One region of the Arthrobacter sp. NPDC058127 genome, then DNA from elsewhere that is predicted to be linked to it. Evidence: riboswitches for the same ligand, from Rfam matches in the RefSeq annotation. Region 1 holds a riboswitch; each other region holds the start of a gene.

Region 1 (4,227 bases):
AAGGAACGTCGGGTAGCCGTTATGGACGTCGGACAGCACACCGAAAGCTGTCACGGTCTGGAAGCCGCGCGCGGGATTCGAAGGGTGTCCATTTACATACTTGAAGCCGTATGTTTCGTGGTCGCTGGTGGGCATCAGCTCGATGACGCCAAATGGCGTGTGACTTGCCACCCGCGGAGTCTTGTCAAAAGATTCCCACCGCTGGAAGTCGTCCTCCAAGTACTGGATCATCTCCGAGATGATGGCCTCCGGGCCCCGCCCGGCCGTCCAGCGAACCATATTGCGGACATCGACAAAGCGCGTCATGTGCGCTCCTTTCCCTCATAAGCACTGTTGCTACGAGGCTACGGAGCGGCGATATGCATCCACAATTGCCAAAGTACGTACTTTTCATTGAAAATCTGTACAAAATGACGACCGTTATTGCACTTAATGCTTAAGTGGCCTGCCGACGTCACGTGAGCGGTTATCGCAGGACTGAGCTGAGCAAAAGACTCGTCTCACTATTGACGATCCCCTCGATGCCGCGGATCCTGCCCAGCACCTGGTCAAAATCGCTGAGGCTTTCCGTGCGTAGCTCCGCCACGAGGTCCCATCCGCCGTTCGTGGTGTGCAGCGCCCAAATCTCGGGAAGTCCCCGGAGCTGGCGAATAACCTTGTCGGCAGACCTTCCCTCCACTGCAATGAGCGCAATAGCCCGAATCGCAAGTGGATCGACCTCGTCGCGCACCCTCGCGGTAAAACCAACGATGGTTCCGGAGGAGACAAGACGCTCGAGCCGGCTATTCACAGTGGCCCTGGCGACGCCCAACGTGCGCGCGAGGCTGGCCACGGACGCCCTGCCGTCCTCCCTCAGGGCAGAGAGGAGCTGGCGGTCAAGATCGGTGAGTGCTGCCATAAAGATAAACGTATCGCCCATTCCCCAAGCGGGCCTGAGTCCGTAGGGTATCGACATGAGCATCTACATCAGCCCCGACTCTGCTGCATGGTCGCTGACGGCCATGGCGACTGGTGCGTCAGCGGGATCAATCGATGATGCGAATGGCATGTCCAACTTGGTGAAGGAAATCTACGAGACCGAAGGTTTCGAAGCCCTGTCGGGTGTTGTTTTTGCCTTGGCTCATCACAACAGCCTCTCGCTGCATGCACTCGCCACGGCCACCGGGATATCCGTCCACGAGTTGCTGGAAATCCGGAAGCATCAAGGTTCCACTTTTCATCACTCCCCCACAGGGGTAGGGTCACGGCTCGACGCCCTCCCACCCCGGATCCAGGCGAGCCTGGAACCGCTGCCCGATGAAACCGAATCCTAATCCCCACTGGCTCCCAGTCTTCGCAAGCTCAGCCCGGGGCCCTCGCCAGCGTGGGCCCACCCACTGGCTCCCAGTCTTCGCAAGCTCAGCCCGGGGCCCTCGCCAGCGTGGGCCCACCATCCACAGCCGTCCGGTTACGGAACATGACGACGGCCGGTGCTGCAGGGCGCCGTCGTGGATGTTATTTTTCTTCTTGAGTAATGAGTACCAGCGCGAAGCCCTGACTTGCTGGTCGGCAACCCTCTCTCCGGCGGGGTGCCTCAGGTGACTACTCGGCGTATCGACACTTTCGAACTGCAAGCGTGACTGAGGAGCACCAATGCCTGAACCCACCGAAGAAAAACTCTCCTACCGTCTCGTCACGGGCCCTGACACCAAGGAATTCTGCGAGCGGATTTCCACCGCCCTCGCAGAGGGATATGTGTTGCACGGCAGTCCGGCCGCGACCTTCAACGGCACCGACGTGATCGTGGCCCAGGCTGTCGTCCTGCCCGCGGCGATCGCGAGCGCGGATGCCGCAGTTGCCAATGCAGTAGACCAGCTTGATGAAGAGTTCGACGGCGAGGGCCACGCATGAGCTATGCAGGCGACCTCAGCCCGCACGACGCCTGGGCCAAGCTGGAACAAGGCGCCATCCTGGTGGACGTCCGAACGGAAGGCGAGTGGGCACACATCGGGATCCCGGACACCAAAGCCACCGAGAACGATCCCTTGTTCATCCAGTGGAACCTGGCCGGCGGGATCCCCAACTCACGCTTCATCGACGATCTGAAGCAGCAGGCTCCCGAAGCGGACGGCACCGAATTGGTCTTCCTCTGCCGCTCCGGCCAGCGTTCCATCGCCGCTGCGATCGCCGCAACGCAGGCCGGCTACACCGCCTACAACGTCCTTGAGGGCTTTGAGGGCGAACCGGACCGCTACGGCGAGCGAACCGTGAACGGCTGGAAAAACCGCGGACTTCCAACGAACCTGGGGAACATCTAAGTGACTTTCAATCCTGACGCCGCCGGCTGGGGCCCTGACACCCAGGCAGTCCGCGGCGGCCTTGACCGCACCAACTTCCAGGAAACGTCCGAGGCCGTCTTCCTGAACTCCGGCTTCGTCTACGAATCCGCCGCAGCTGCAGAGCGCGCGTTCACGGGCGAGGACGAGCGCTTCGTCTACTCCCGCTACGGCAACCCCTCCGTAGCCACCTTCCAGGAGCGCCTCCGCCTGCTCGAAGGCACCGAAGCGTGCTTCGCGACGGCGTCGGGCATGTCCGCAGTCTTCACCGCCCTCGGTGCGTTGCTGGCTGCCGGTGACCGCGTGGTTGCCGCCCGCTCGCTCTTCGGTTCCTGCTTCGTCATCCTCAACGAGATCCTGCCGCGCTGGGGTGTCGAGACCGTCTTCGTCGACGGGCCTGACCTGGACCAGTGGCGTGCTGCCCTGTCCGAGCCGACAACCGCAGTGTTCTTCGAGTCGCCGTCGAACCCGATGCAGGAAATCGTGGACATCGCCGCGGTGAGCGAGCTGGCCCACGCAGCCGGCGCTACCGTCGTCGTCGACAACGTCTTCGCCACCCCCTTGCTGCAGCGCTGCGGCGAGCTCGGCGCAGACGTGATTGTCTACTCGGGCACCAAGCACATCGACGGCCAGGGCCGGGTCCTTGGCGGAGCAATCCTGGGCACCAAGGAATTCATCGACGGTCCCGTCAAGCAGCTCATGCGGCACACCGGGCCGTCGCTTTCCGCGTTCAACGCCTGGGTCCTGACCAAGGGCCTGGAGACGATGGCGCTGCGCGTCAATCACTCCTCGGCATCTGCGTTGCGGATCGCCGAATGGCTTGAGGAACAGCCGGCCATCAGCTGGGTCAAGTACCCGCTCCTGAAGTCGCACCCGCAGTTCGAGCTCGCCGCGAAGCAAATGAAGGCCGGCGGAACCGTGCTCACCTTGGAGCTGCTCCCCTCTGCCGGGCGATCGGCAAAAGAGGCCGCCTTCGCGCTGCTGGACGGGCTCGCCGTCATCGACATCTCGAACAACCTGGGCGATTCGAAGTCCCTTATTACCCACCCCGCCACCACCACGCACCGCGCCATGGGTCCGGAAGGCCGCGCGGCCATTGGCCTGAGCGACGGCGTCGTGCGGCTTTCGGTGGGCCTGGAGGATGTGGACGACCTCATCGGGGACCTGGAGCGGGCCCTCAAGCAGGTCTAGCCGGGCGCCGGGTTAGCCCGGCGCTTCGCGCCAGTCCTGGCGCACCCAAGTGAGGACGGGTTGCGGCTTGGTGTCGCTCTCGTCCCGCTCTGAGCGCATCGTGATCTGAACAGCGTGCTCGACGACGGCGGCCAGCCCGGCGGCGTCGGGCGCGCCCCCGTTGCTCTCGCTCCAGCGCTCAGCGACACCACGCTGTTCGATGGCGCCGTTGCCACGGCCCAGGATCGCTGCCACTCCGGTTTGGACCAGGTCGAATTCACCCTGCTCGGCCAGCACAGGTTCCAGATACTCCACCAACGACCAGACGACGTCCGCGGCGGGCTCCGGGCGGAACGTTCCGAAGTCCAGCAGCTCGGTGCGTAGTCCAAAGTTGCTTGCCTGCCAGGACGCCATCCGCAAAAGCGCCGTGGGTACGGCCGCCGGCTCTATTCCGGCATGGTACTCACGAACAGAAGTCTCGACCAAGGCCCTGACGAGCACTGCGAGGAGCGCCGCATCCTCGGCCCGTAGGCAGACATCGGCCACCCGGACCTCCACTGTGGGAACGTGCCGGGAGAGCCTGGCGTCGAAGTAAACCATCCCCTCGTCGAGCAACACTCCCGTTTCGATGAGCCTCCTGACAACCCTCCGGTAAGCAGCCAAGGAACCGAAGATGGCCGACGGCCCCGAGGACGGCCAGCGGTTCCATGCCTGCGTCCGGTAGCTCTCAAAACCGGTGGCC
Region 2 (4,227 bases), on a different contig from region 1:
GGTCAGGCCGGTGGCGTCGGCAACCTGCTCGATGGTGAGCCGCTGCGATTGGCGGGCGGCGCGGATTCTGGAACCGATGGCAACGGGGACGTTGCTCGGTTCAACGGGGAGAGCCTTCATTCACGAACCTTTCAGGCCGTTTCTGCGGCCCTGTCATTGCAGCAATAGTAGCCGGATCGCCCGAGTGGCGGACCCTTTGGACAGCCAGAGGAGCGCCGATCCGCCCGCCGCGCAAAGCAACGCCTTGACTGTTACTCGCATCACTACGTATCCTCATAGGCAACAAGTGTTGTTTGTGAGGCACACATCACAGACTACTCTCCCCAATCACCAGCGCAGAGACCTTCCGCAACCCGCAGCGAAACCCAGCGGACCGGCGTCGGAATCCCCAAGAACTCTGCGCATCACTTTCAGGAGCCAACCGTGGACTCTTCGTTCATCAATATTGCGATCGTGGTGGTGTATTTGCTCGCCATGCTGGCCTTCGGCTGGTGGGGCAAGTCGCGCACCAAGAACAACAGCGACTTCCTGGTGGCAGGACGCCGCCTTGGTCCGATGCTCTACACCGGCACCATGGCCGCCGTCGTCCTCGGCGGCGCTTCAACGGTTGGCGGCGTCGGCCTCGGCTACAAGTTCGGCGTCTCCGGCATGTGGTTGGTCGTCGCCATCGGTTCGGGCGTGCTCCTCCTGAGCCTGCTTTTCGCCGGCACCATCCAGCGGCTGAAAATCTACACGGTCTCCCAGATGCTGAGCCTGCGTTACGGCCAGCGCGCCACGCAGACCTCCGGCATCGTCATGCTCGCTTACACGCTCATGCTGTGTGCCACGTCCACGGGTGCCTACGCCACCATCTTCGTTGTCCTCTTCGGCTGGGAGCGCTGGCTTGCCATCGCCGTCGGCGGCGCCATCGTCCTGGTCTACTCCACCATCGGCGGCATGTGGTCCATCACCCTCGCCGACCAGGTGCAGTTCATCATCAAGACGGTGGGCATCTTCTTCCTCATGTTGCCGTTCGCCCTCAACGCCGCAGGCGGCCTCGACGGTATCCGTGCCCGCGTTGACGCCAGTTTCTTCCAGTTGGACGGCATCGGAGCACAGACCATCATCACCTACTTCGTGGTGTACACCCTGGGCCTGCTGATCGGCCAGGACATCTGGCAGCGCGTCTTCACCGCCAAGACCCCCAAGGTGGCCCGTTGGGGCGGCGCCACTGCCGGCATCTACTGCGTCCTGTACGGCGTCGCCGGCGCCCTGATTGGCCTGGCCGCCCGCGTGGCCCTGCCCAACATCGACGTGAAGGCCCTTGGCAAGGACGTTGTCTACGCCGAGGTTGCCACCCACATCCTGCCGATCGGCATCGGCGGCCTCGTCATGGCCGCAGCAGTCGCTGCCATGATGTCCACCGCATCCGGAGCCCTCATCGCCGCAGCCACCGTTGCCCGCGCCGACGTTGTCCCGTTCGTGGCCAGCTGGTTCGGCAAGACGATCAACACCGACGACACCGAGAACCCCGAGCACGACGTCAAGGCCAACCGCTACTGGGTCCTTGGACTAGGCATCGTGGCCGTGCTGATCTCCATGGCGGCGCAGGACGTCGTGGTGGCCCTGACCATCGCCTACGACATCCTGGTAGGTGGCCTCCTGGTTGCCATCCTGGGCGGCCTGGTCTGGAAGCGCGGCACGGGCATCGCAGCGGCATGGTCCATGGCCGTCGGCTCGGTCTTGACCTTGGCCTTGCTGATCGCTTACGCCACGGGAATCATCCCCAGCGAAGACGGCGTCTACGCCAACGATCCCATCTACTGGGGCCTCGGCGCGTCGCTCGTCATCTACGTTGTGGTCTCCCTGCTGACGCCGCCCACGGAACCCGAGGTCCGCGAAGCCTGGGACCGCCGCGTCGCAGGAGCGGTCACCGAGGAACTCCCGCTGGAGGCCCACCCGGTGGCCAGCCACTAAGCTTCACAGAATTAAGTACGACGGCGGCGCCGCACCTTCTCCTTCGAGAGGTGCGGCGCCGCGCCTGCATGTACAGTAGGAACAGCTTCAAGAGATGTGGCGCCAAGCTCCGACTTGCCACACGCCAACCCCATGTTCACGGGTGGTTCGGATGAAGAAGCGGCCCGGCTCGGACCAGAGACAACCGAACGGGCAAGAGCAACTCCACAGGAGAAGGCCATGCCTTTCGAAAACGGCGCTACCGCCACAGCTGAGCGCACCACCCAGACCGGAAGCCTCTTGTTGCCACGCCCCCGACGGGTGGACGAGTTCGTCCGGGTGATTCCCGGCGTCGACCTCTCCCAAGGCTCCATCACGTTCGTGGTGGACGGAAACTTGGAACGCTATTGGCATCATGAGCCACGGCTCATCACCGAAGCGCTTTCAAAAGCGGTCCAGCCCGCCCGCTGGTTCCCGGCGACACGGAAACTCACCCTCACGGTGGCGGCAACCGGGCACCGGGCGGGCGTGCAGCGGCACTTCATCCTGAGCGCGTTCTAGGGCCCGGATTCAGCGAGTCAGGTTCAGCGAGGCCGGTTCAGCGAGCAGAGGCTATTCGAACTCTTCGTCCTCGCGGTGTTCCTCGGCGTCGAGCGGGACCACCCGTTCGTCGTCGTCGAGGACCTCGGATTGTTCCTCCCAGTCCTCGTCCACCTCCAGGTCTTCGCTGTAGTCGTAGGCGGGATCGGCCTCGACCGTGGGACGGTCGGGGTGGCGGGCGTGGGTCTCGGTGCTGTCCATGGTGCAACCTCCGTTCGACGTGCCGCTGAGCCCATCGGACAGGCAAGTGAGGCAGCCGGTCCAACGCCACCCCGCCAATTCGTGGACCCTGTCCATCCATCCCAGCACTGCCCCCTGCGGCGGTCAAGGCCTCCCGCGAGCCTCCCGGTTTTTGAGGCACGCCTAAAATGTCCAGTGAGGATTACCGGCCGAAAAACCGCGGAAATTGGCGATAGAGTGGAGCCGCAATGAGGCGATGAAGCCCGCCCCAGCGACCCAGGAGTCCCGGTGCACCCGCACACAAAACCCTCGTATTCAGACAATCCGTCGGACTCAAGCAGTCCATCGCAAGACGAAGCAGCCCCCAAGACTCCCCCGTCGTCGGACATCAAGCGCTGGCGGCAGTACTTGGCGGACGAGCGCGCCGAGGCCGCCGTGTACCGTCAACTGGCGCAGCGCCGCGATGGCGAGGAACGCGAAATCCTGTTGGCTCTCGCAGATGCCGAGGGCCGCCATGAGGCGCACTGGCTCAAGCTCCTCGGCGAACATGCCGGCATGCCGAAAGCAGCCTCCGTCCGGAGCCAAATGCTCGGCTTCCTGGCACGGAACTTCGGATCCGTGTTCGTGCTGGCCCTCGCCCAACGGGCTGAAGGCCGTTCGCCTTATACGAAGGATCCAGCAGCAACCCGCGCCATGGCGGCTGATGAACAGATCCACGAAGAAGTAGTCCGTGGCCTGGCGACGCGCGGCCGCAATAGGTTGTCCGGCACCTTCCGCGCGGCCGTATTCGGCGCCAACGACGGCTTGGTCAGCAACCTTTCGCTCGTGATGGGCATGGCGGCCACGGGCGTTCCCGCAACCGTGGTCCTGTTCAGCGGTATCGCCGGCCTCCTGGCGGGCGCGCTGTCCATGGGTGCCGGCGAGTATGTCTCGGTCCGCTCGCAACTCGAGCTCCTCAAGGCCACTCGCCCCACCCAGGCCACACTGACCGCAGCCCCGGCCCTGGACATCGAGCACAATGAGCTGGTCCTGGTATATCTGGCCCGGGGCATGTCCCGCGAAGCCGCCGAACACCGGGCCGCCGAGCGCATGGGCCTCTACAGCTGCGATTGCGATCCCAGCCTCTCCCTCCACCCCGAAGTGGAAGAAACCGTCAATGAGCACGAGGCCGTGGGCTCCGCCTGGGGCGCCGCGATCTCGAGCTTCTGCTTCTTCGCTTCGGGCGCCATCGTGCCCATCCTGCCGTTCATCTTCGGCATGACGGGCTTCGCAGCGCTTGCTGTGGCCGGTACGCTGGTGGGCATCGCGCTTCTGTCGACTGGCGCCGTCGTCGGCTTGTTGTCCGGGACCTCGCCGCTGACCCGCGGCCTCCGGCAGCTCGCCATCGGACTCGGTGCGGCCGCGGCCACGTATGGGCTGGGCCTCGTGTTCGGCGCTGTGATCGGATAGCAGCGCCGGCCCGAGGGGGCGCCGGTACAGGGACTTGGGGAGAAGACGTGCATTCAAACTACG
Region 3 (4,227 bases), on a different contig from region 1:
TCTCGATCAGGCGGTGCCGGCGGACCATGCCCAAGGCAAGCTGAATTCCCTGGGCGGTCAACGTAATGGCGCTGTAGGGCTGGTGGTCAACCAGGCCTTGGTCCTTGAGCTTGCGGACCATCTCCGAGACGGACGAATTGGCGACGCCGAGCCGCTGCGCGAGCTGTGAGGACGTGATGGGTTTGTCCTGCCACTCCGTAAAGGAGTAGATGACCTTGACGTAGTCCTCGATCGAGGAGGAGGGCGCACTGGTCTTCACGGTTCCAAGCCTATCGTGAACCGGCCGGATCAGACTTTCCGCGCCCGCCAGCTCTGCGTGAGATAGGGCAAGGGGATGGCCTCGTCTTCGGCATGTTCCAAATGTTCGAAGAGGTACCACCGGAGATTTCCCATGACTTTGGCCCGGGTGGCGTCGTTCGCCCTCAGGTAGTAGCTGCGCGACTTCACGAGTTCGAGGATGTCCGCCGGAGTCAAGGGATCCTCCCAACGCGTCAGGTGGCTTTCGAGGCCGGCGAACTCCGGGCCCACCACAGGCCGGAAGTCCGGTTTGTGGACATCGCCGGCATGCATGATTCGGGACAAGCGATGGACCCAGGGCACTGAAGTGTCCAGCTGGTTCCAGATCAAGCCGATGACGCCCTGCGGTCGAAGGATCCGGGCGATCTCGGTGCTGGCGGCGAGGGGATCGCACCAGTGCCAGGCCTGGGCAACGCTGACGACGTCGAATGCTGAGTCCGCCAGTCCAGTTGCCTCGGCCGTGCCCTCCAAGGCGATCACATGCGGATACGTTTTGCGCAGCTGCATGAGCATGTCCGTGGAGGGGTCCACTGCGGACACCGCCAACCCGCGCTCGACGAGAAGAGCGGTGAACTTTCCGGTGCCGGCGCCGATGTCTGCCGCGTCCCGCGCGCCTACAGGTAGCAGCCAGTCGGCCGAATCCGCGGGGTAGCCGGGCCGCACGCGATCATAGTGCTCCCCGCCGTCCTGGAAACTCTGACCGAGTTCAAGGCGCCGTTCCTCGAAGAGCTTGGGGCCGGCTGACGTGCCTTTGGGTCGCGGGGACACGCGGGAACTCCCTTCGTAGGACAGGAAAAATACCCTACGAATCTACCGCAATCAGTCGATGCTGCAGGGTGCGGCGCCCGCGGTCCCGGGAGTGTTGGGCGCCCACTCCGGGTAGCTGCGATGGTCGTTCGCCGGAACCCAGCGGCCGGCATCCACCACGTAGTCCCAGCCGAGGCCATTGCTCTTGAGCGCCCGGATGCCCGCGATGAGCCGGGTGGCGTCTTCCAATCGCGACCCCACGCCGAAACTGGCGCGCAGGGAACCGGAGGGAAGGCCGAGGCGCTTGAGCAGCGGGTGGGCGCAAAAGCGTCCGTCGCGCAGGCCAATGCCGTGTTCGGCCGCAAGATAGGCCGCAACGAGTCCGGCGTCGTAGCCCTGGAGCGAGAAGTTCACGACGCCGATGGTGTCCTCGGGATCCGTGTCGCTGAAGATCTGGTGCACGGTGACGCCGTCGATTTCCTTGAGGCCCTCGACCAGGTGCGAGCGGATGGCGGCCTCGTGGGCGTGCCATTCATCGTGGTCGAGGCTGGCGATGACCTGGGTGGCGCGGGCAAGGGTGGCCGCGCCGAGTACGTTCGGTGAGCCGCCTTCGTGCCTTGCCGGGCCCGTGGCCCAGCTGACGGAATCCAGGCGCGCCTCGCGGACAGCGCCGCCACCTGCAAGGTGGGGCGTGCCGGCGTCGAGCCAGTCGGGACGGCCCACCAGGACACCGGCGCCGAACGGTGCATAAAGCTTGTGCCCCGAGAAGACCAAGTAGTCAACATCCGCGGCGGCGATATCGATGCGGCGATGCGGGGCGAGTTGCGCCGCGTCCACCACAATCCGCGCCCCGAATTCGTGGGCCAAGGCAGCGAGTTCCTTGATGGGCAGGATCTCGCCGGTCACGTTCGACGCACCGGTGACCGCCAGGAGGCTGACGCCACCGTGGGAGAGCGCCGTGCGGACGTTGGCAACGGTCTCGGACAAGGTTCCCGCGGCAACGACGCTTCGGTGGGGGACGCCTTGCCACGGCAGCAGGTTGGCGTGGTGCTCGATGTCCAGGTAAAGGACTTCGGCGGTGTGCCTGCCGTCCTCGACCGGCAAGCAGCCGGCCAGGAGGTTGAGGGAATCGGTGGTGTTACGGGTGAAAATGACGGAATCGTCCGGCCTGCCGCCGACGAAGTCACGGACGATGTTGCGCGCGTTTTCGTAGACCGAGGTGCTGATTTGGGAGGCATAGCCTGCGCCGCGGTGCACACTCGCGTAGTACGGCAGGATTTCGTTGAGGTACGCGGAGACCACGGTCAGGGCAGGTGCGGAGGCGCCGTAGTCAAGGTTGGCGTAGCGGATGTGGCCGCCCTGGATCAGGGGTGCCTGCAACTCCGCGCCGGTGACTGCGGCCAGTGGGCGCGATGCCGGTGTCCGGGATTCACCGTGCTGATGCCCGGATTCGTGGTGCTGCGGGAGAACAGGAGAAGTAAATGTGGCTGTGCTCATGGGACCTCACTCAAGAGGGACCCCTGCGTACAGGGGGTCCGCGCTTGCCGCATCCGTTCCGGACCGGCCGGGTCGTCACCCGGGGCACCCCGCCGCGATGGAGGGTTGCCGGCCAGCAAACCGGGGTTTCGCGCTGGCACTCGTGACCTGTAAAGAGACTAGGACACCGGTAAGGCTCGTTCCAATGTGACCGGGATTGTTAAGCGGATTGTTACACGGCCGGAAAAATGTGCCTTCTGCCGAAGAAAGAGTGGCGGACGCCCCCAAAAAGGGGCGCCCGCCGTCGTTTATTCAGTGAAGAGGGTGGACTAGAGGAGGTCGTCGAGCTCGGGGTTGAGCCTCTTGAGGACCTCGGAGTGCAGGATCGAGTTGCTCGCAACGGCGTTTCCGCCGAAGGGGCCATCCGTGCCGTCCAGGGACGTGAAGCGTCCGCCGGCCTCCGTCACGATCGGTACCAAGGCGGCCATGTCGTAGACCTGGAGCTCCGGCTCGGCGGCGATGTCCACGGCGCCTTCGGCCACGAGGCAGTAGGACCAGAAATCGCCGTACGCGCGGCTGCGCCAGACATCGTTCTCCAGGCCCAGGAAGTTGTCGAGCTTATCGTGCTGCTTCCACTCGGAAAGCTCGGAGTAGGAAAGCGAGGCGTCCTCAAGCCGCGACACGTTGGAGACTTTCAGCCGGGTGGCTGCGGCCAGTGATCGGCCCATGTAGGCGCCTGAGCCCTTGGCCGCCCACCAGCGCTTGCCGAGCGCCGGAGCGCTGACGAGCCCCACCACTACTTCGCCCTCGTCCACGAGGGCGATCAGCGTTGCCCAGACGGGTACGCCGCGCACGAAGTTCTTGGTCCCGTCGATGGGATCGATGATCCAACGCCTTGAGCCGTGGCCCGTGCTGCCGAATTCTTCGCCGAGGACGGCGTCGCGGGGGCGGGAACGGGAGAGCTGCCCGCGGATTGCTTCCTCGGCGGCTTTGTCGGCATCGGTGACTGGGCTCAGGTCGGGTTTGGTCTCCACCTGAAGGTCCAGCGCCTTGAACCGCTCCATTGTCAGGGAATCGACGGAGTCGGCGAGGACATGGGCCAGCCGCAGGTCGTCGTTGTAGCTCGAATCGGGTTGGGTCATGGTTCCAAACTACCGTCTATTCGCCGGTGAGCCGGGGACGTAGCCCGGCATGCGCTGAGTTAGTTGACCGTACCCAGTTCCTTGGCCTCTTGGGCTTCCATGCGCGGGTCGGCACCAAGGAGCCTGCGCAGCGATGCGAGGCGGGCGGGGCCGGCCTCCCCGGCATGGCCATCGGCAACCCAGGAATCCAGTCCGCATCGAACGGCGGAGGCATCGTGCTTGCAGCCCCGCTCGCACGTTTCCGTTCCGGGCTCCAGATCCGGGAAGGCATGCAGGATGCGGTCAGGGTTCACGTGGGCGAGGCCGAAGGAACGGATGCCGGGCGTATCGATGATCCAGCTTCCGCCCGGGGAGTCGCTGAGCTTCAGCGCAAGGGCAGAGGACGAGGTGTGGCGTCCGCGGCCCGTTACTGCGTTGACTCCACCCGTGGCGCGTTCGGCGCCGGTCAGGGCGTTCACCATGGTGGATTTCCCGACGCCGGAATGGCCCAGGAGCACGGTGACCTTGCCGTCGAGGTAGTCCCGCAACTGGCCGACGGCGTCACCATCGAGGCGGGCGGACAGGC
Region 4 (4,227 bases), on a different contig from region 1:
GGGTTCTCCGAGCCACTCGGTGACGCGCTCCGCCGAGCCGGCGATCGTGAGGCTGGACATCTTGACGTCGCTCGGGTAGACGAGGGACGGATGAAGTGCGGGGTCGCCCTCCCAACGGAGCAAGTACGGAACCTGGGGATCGGCGATGAGTCCCAGGATTCCGATCTGCGACCAGACGAGTTCGCGCCCGTCCGGAAACTTGCGGTTGCCGGGAACCGCGGCGCGTCCGAGCCGCTGTTCGAACGGGCTCAGGTCGTCAACAGCGACGCACCAGCCCATCCATCCACCTCCCGCGGCGGAGCGTGCACGGACGGCTTGTCCAAAAGGTGCCTTGTCGGATGCCGGGTGGTCAAGGACCTCGACAACCTCCAGGTATTTGTGGTCAGCAAGGGGAATGATCATGTTCCGGGTACCGAAGCGCGGGTGCACTCCGCCCCGGACTGCGTCCACTCCCAATGCTGCGGAAATCCGCTCGGTGGTGGCCAAGAGGCCATCTCGTTCACAAGCGTAAGAGACGTGATCCATGCGCATGGCTTCATCTTGGCACTTTGTGATGGAGCTCTCAGCTAAGTCAAGCCTAACTAAGGTGGGATGTATCGAAAAGGCAGCTCAGGGTCACTTCAGGACGCGCCAGGACCGAAAACTACCGTGTTCGTCACAAAGCTTCCGGAGCCCGCAACGCCGTCCCTAGACTGGCGGCAACCGAACGCCGGCTGGCTTAATCCCGCAGGCCGGCAGGCTGAAGCACGGCAAATCGCCCAGACAACCAGGAGTCCGCATGTCCCAAGGATGGTCATTCGAAACGCGCCAGATCCACGCCGGCCAGGAGCCTGACGCCGCCACGGGCGCCCGGGCACTCCCCATTTACCAGACCACCTCATTCGTCTTTCCCAGTGCGGAAAGCGCGGCCAACCGCTTTGCGCTGGCCGAATTGGCGCCCATCTACACCCGGATCGGCAACCCCACGCAGGATGCGGTGGAACAGCGCATAGCGAGCCTGGAAGGAGGCTTGGCGGCGCTCCTGCTGAGCTCCGGCCAGGCCGCGGAAACGTTCGCCATCCTCAACGTGGCCGAGGCCGGTGACCACGTGGTCGCCAGCCCGAGCCTCTACGGCGGGACTTACAACCTGCTGGCGCACACGCTGAAGAAGTTCGGAATCTCGGTCACCTTCGTCGAAGACCCGGACAACCTCGATCACTGGCGCGACGCCGTGCAGCCGAACACCAAGCTGTTCTTCGCCGAAGTCGTCTCCAACCCCCGCCAAGACGTTTTGGACATCGAGGGCGTCTCCCGCACCGCACATGAGGCCGGAGTCCCGCTCGTCGTGGACAACACCCTCGCCACGCCCTACCTGATCAGGCCCATCGAGTGGGGCGCGGACATCGTGGTGCATTCGGCCACCAAGTACCTGGGTGGGCACGGTTCTGCTATTGCCGGTGTCATCGTGGACTCCGGCAACTTCGATTTCGGCAAGGACCCTGAGCGGTTCCCCAACTTCAACACCCCGGACCCCAGCTACAACGGCCTGGTCTATGCCCGCGACCTCGGCAAGGACGGTGCCCTCGGCGCGAACCTTTCCTACATCCTCAAGGCCCGCGTCCAGCTCCTGCGCGACCTTGGCTCGGCCGTTTCACCGTTCAACGCTTTCCTGATCTCGCAAGGAATCGAAACCCTCAGCCTGCGGGTGGAACGCCACGTGGACAATGCCACCAAGGTGGCGCAATGGATCGAAGGGCGCGACGACGTCGAATCGGTCGCCTACGCGGGGCTGCCTTCCAGCCCGTGGTTCGAACGCGGACGGAAGTACGGACCCCGGGGCACCGGCGCGGTGGTGTCCTTCACCATCCGCGGCGGGATCGATGCCGGCAAACGCTTCGTGGACGCCCTGGAGTTGCATTCCCACGTGGCAAATATCGGCGACGTCCGTTCCTTGGTCATCCACCCGGCGTCCACGACGCACAGCCAGTTGACGCCCGAACAGCAGGCTGTGGCCGGAGTGACTCCGGGCCTGGTGCGGCTGTCCGTCGGGATCGAGCACATCGACGATATCCTCGCGGACCTCGAGTCGGGATTCCGGGCAGCCAAGGGCGCCTAGTACTGCCCCGGATGGCGCAGGGAGGCTGGCCGGCGACGCAGGACGAATCTTCGCCGACCGGCCTCCTGGGCTTCAACTTCATGAACAAAACGCGGTCAAGTGTCACAAAGATGTCATAATCTTCGTCAGAAGGGGTCCGGTTTTCCTAGACTCTTCCTATAGGTCATGAGTGCCAGCGACAGCCCCGGCTTGCTGGCCGGCAACCCTCCATTCGCGGTGGGGTGCCCCGGGTGAAGACCTGGCCCTTCGCTGTATTGGCGACGGGCAAGCGCGATGTGAGGTGTCAACGAATGACAATTGCTGCAACAGCCATACCCCTTTCCGGTACCCAGGACGGAACCCTCAAGTATGTTTCCGTGGGTGGACTCGAACTGGAGGCCGGAGGTTTCCTGCCGGACGTCGTCCTTGCGTACGAGACGTGGGGGCGGCTCAACGCAGACTCTTCCAACGCCGTCCTGGTGGAACACGCCCTGACCGGAAGCACCCATGTGGCCCGCGGCGAGAGCGATGAAGAAGGCTGGTGGGAGCAACTCGTCGGCCCCGGCGCCACCATCGACACGGACCGCTACTTCGTGGTCTCCGTCAACATCGTGGGAGGCTGCTACGGCAGCACCGGGCCGTCGTCGAGCGCTCCCGACGGCAAGGCGTGGGGCTCCCGCTTCCCGCTCGTGACCCTGCGGGACAGCACCGTAGCCGAAGCCCGGCTGGCCGACGTCCTGGGGATCCGCAGTTGGCATACCGTGGTGGGCGGGTCCATGGGCGGTGCCCGTGCATTGGAATGGGCCGTCAGCTATCCGGACCGCGTCAAGCGATGCGCCGTGATTTCGATCGGGGCGTACAGCACTGCCGAGCAGATCGCGTTTGCACAGGCCCAGACGCTCGCCATCCGGCAGGACGCCGACTTCAACGGCGGCGACTACTATGGCCAGTCCGCCCCCGAGGCGGGGTTGGCCCTTGCCCGGCGGATCGCCCACATCACGTACCGTTCGGCGGATGAACTGGACTTCCGCTTCGGCCGGAACGCCCAGGGCGGCGAGGCGCCCCTCCAGGCTGCCGCGCTGGGGGACCGGGGCCGCTACCAGGTGGAGAGCTATCTCGACCATCAGGGACGCAAGCTGGTCCAGCGCTTCGACGCCAACAGCTACATCGCCATCACCGAGGCGCTCATGAGCCACGACATCACCCGCGGCCGGGGCTCATTGGAGGATGCGTTGTCCGTGGCAACCGCGAAGTTCTTCGTTGCCTCGGTGGACTCGGACCGGCTCTACTTCCCGGAACAATCCCACGAGCTGGCCAAGGCCTTGCCCGGAGAGGTTCCCGTTCACGTGATCGAGGCGCCGATCGGGCACGACGGGTTCCTCACCGAGATCGGCCAGCTCGGTCCCCAGCTGCGAGAGGCCTTCTTCGGCTGAATCAGCCGTTCATGATTTCCTGGCGGAGCTTCATGTAGTCCTCCATCGCGATTTTCCCGTCGCTGTACTCCTGGTCCAGCTCGGCCAGTTTCCGTGCCCGGTAGCCTTGGGGAGCGCTGTTCGGCTGGGGAACGCTGTTCGCTTGGGGAGTAGCCGACGACGGCGGAGCGGCCTGCGGCGCGGGCGTCGCCACCGGGAGTTGGGGTTCAGCCGGGAGCACTAGCGGAGGCTGCTCCGGGTATCCGATGGGGTAGTTCTGTGGAGGATAGGGCGGCGCGGGGTAATTCTGCGGAGGGAAGTCCCGGAGCCTGCGCTGGCGCGATCGGTTGTACATGCGGATCCCCATGGGAATCAGCCAAGAGCAGACGATGATCCAGAAGATCAAATTGTTCACGGTGGGGGCCTCCCTGTCTTTCACCAGCTTAGCTCCGCTCCCTGTGACCCACCTCGTGGTTCCCGGTCAGCTCCGGGGCAGGATGGCGTCGGCAGGACCGAAGACAGGTCCCGGCGTCGGGCGTTTCGGCAAGATTCTGTCACCGGAGGACTGGTGACGGATCCGGCGGATGACCCACGGGACAAAGTACTCCCGTGCCCATACGAGGTCGCCCGAGCGGGCCTCGCGCCAACTGCGCTGGGGGAGCGGCTTCGGGGACAGCGGCTCGAGGTTGTGCGGCACATTGAGGGAATCGAGGACCATTGCTGCGATGGTGTGATGGCCGA

Evidence for each region. Region 1 has a riboswitch for S-adenosylmethionine ahead of ACFVTG_RS09815 (DUF1737 domain-containing protein). Riboswitches for the same ligand answer to the same signal wherever they lie in the genome.
Region 2: it holds a riboswitch for S-adenosylmethionine, as region 1 does, so the genes downstream of both, ACFVTG_RS12800 (hypothetical protein) here and ACFVTG_RS09815 (DUF1737 domain-containing protein) in region 1, are expected to answer to the same signal.
Region 3: it holds a riboswitch for S-adenosylmethionine, as region 1 does, so the genes downstream of both, ACFVTG_RS06835 (aminotransferase class V-fold PLP-dependent enzyme) here and ACFVTG_RS09815 (DUF1737 domain-containing protein) in region 1, are expected to answer to the same signal.
Region 4: it holds a riboswitch for S-adenosylmethionine, as region 1 does, so the genes downstream of both, ACFVTG_RS22485 (homoserine O-acetyltransferase) here and ACFVTG_RS09815 (DUF1737 domain-containing protein) in region 1, are expected to answer to the same signal.

What each region holds. Positions count from the first base shown of each region.
Region 1 is NZ_JBHVTT010000005.1:125,323-129,549, reverse strand. It holds gene ACFVTG_RS09830 (ornithine cyclodeaminase) at 1-306, opposite strand, end outside; gene ACFVTG_RS09825 (Lrp/AsnC family transcriptional regulator) at 467-898, opposite strand; gene ACFVTG_RS09820 (hypothetical protein) at 954-1,313, shown strand; SAM riboswitch class IV at 1,510-1,622, shown strand; gene ACFVTG_RS09815 (DUF1737 domain-containing protein) at 1,633-1,890, shown strand; gene ACFVTG_RS09810 (rhodanese-like domain-containing protein) at 1,887-2,297, shown strand; gene ACFVTG_RS09805 (O-succinylhomoserine sulfhydrylase) at 2,298-3,506, shown strand; gene ACFVTG_RS09800 (glutamate--cysteine ligase) at 3,519-4,227, opposite strand, start outside.
Region 2 is NZ_JBHVTT010000008.1:67,261-71,487, reverse strand. It holds gene ACFVTG_RS12810 (helix-turn-helix domain-containing protein) at 1-120, opposite strand, end outside; gene ACFVTG_RS12805 (sodium:solute symporter) at 424-1,956, shown strand; SAM riboswitch class IV at 2,042-2,161, shown strand; gene ACFVTG_RS12800 (hypothetical protein) at 2,176-2,496, shown strand; gene ACFVTG_RS12795 (hypothetical protein) at 2,548-2,736, opposite strand; gene ACFVTG_RS12790 (VIT1/CCC1 transporter family protein) at 3,004-4,164, shown strand; gene ACFVTG_RS12785 (peptidase M10A and M12B matrixin and adamalysin) at 4,212-4,227, shown strand, end outside.
Region 3 is NZ_JBHVTT010000003.1:140,320-144,546, reverse strand. It holds gene ACFVTG_RS06845 (metal-dependent transcriptional regulator) at 1-259, opposite strand, end outside; gene ACFVTG_RS06840 (class I SAM-dependent methyltransferase) at 289-1,065, opposite strand; gene ACFVTG_RS06835 (aminotransferase class V-fold PLP-dependent enzyme) at 1,117-2,541, opposite strand; SAM riboswitch class IV at 2,577-2,689, opposite strand; gene hisN (histidinol-phosphatase) at 2,850-3,662, opposite strand; gene rsgA (ribosome small subunit-dependent GTPase A) at 3,722-4,227, opposite strand, start outside.
Region 4 is NZ_JBHVTT010000025.1:17,069-21,295, reverse strand. It holds gene ACFVTG_RS22495 (VOC family protein) at 1-531, opposite strand, end outside; gene ACFVTG_RS22490 (bifunctional o-acetylhomoserine/o-acetylserine sulfhydrylase) at 779-2,095, shown strand; SAM riboswitch class IV at 2,257-2,372, shown strand; gene ACFVTG_RS22485 (homoserine O-acetyltransferase) at 2,386-3,507, shown strand; gene ACFVTG_RS22480 (hypothetical protein) at 3,509-3,901, opposite strand; gene ACFVTG_RS22475 (SGNH/GDSL hydrolase family protein) at 3,968-4,227, opposite strand, start outside.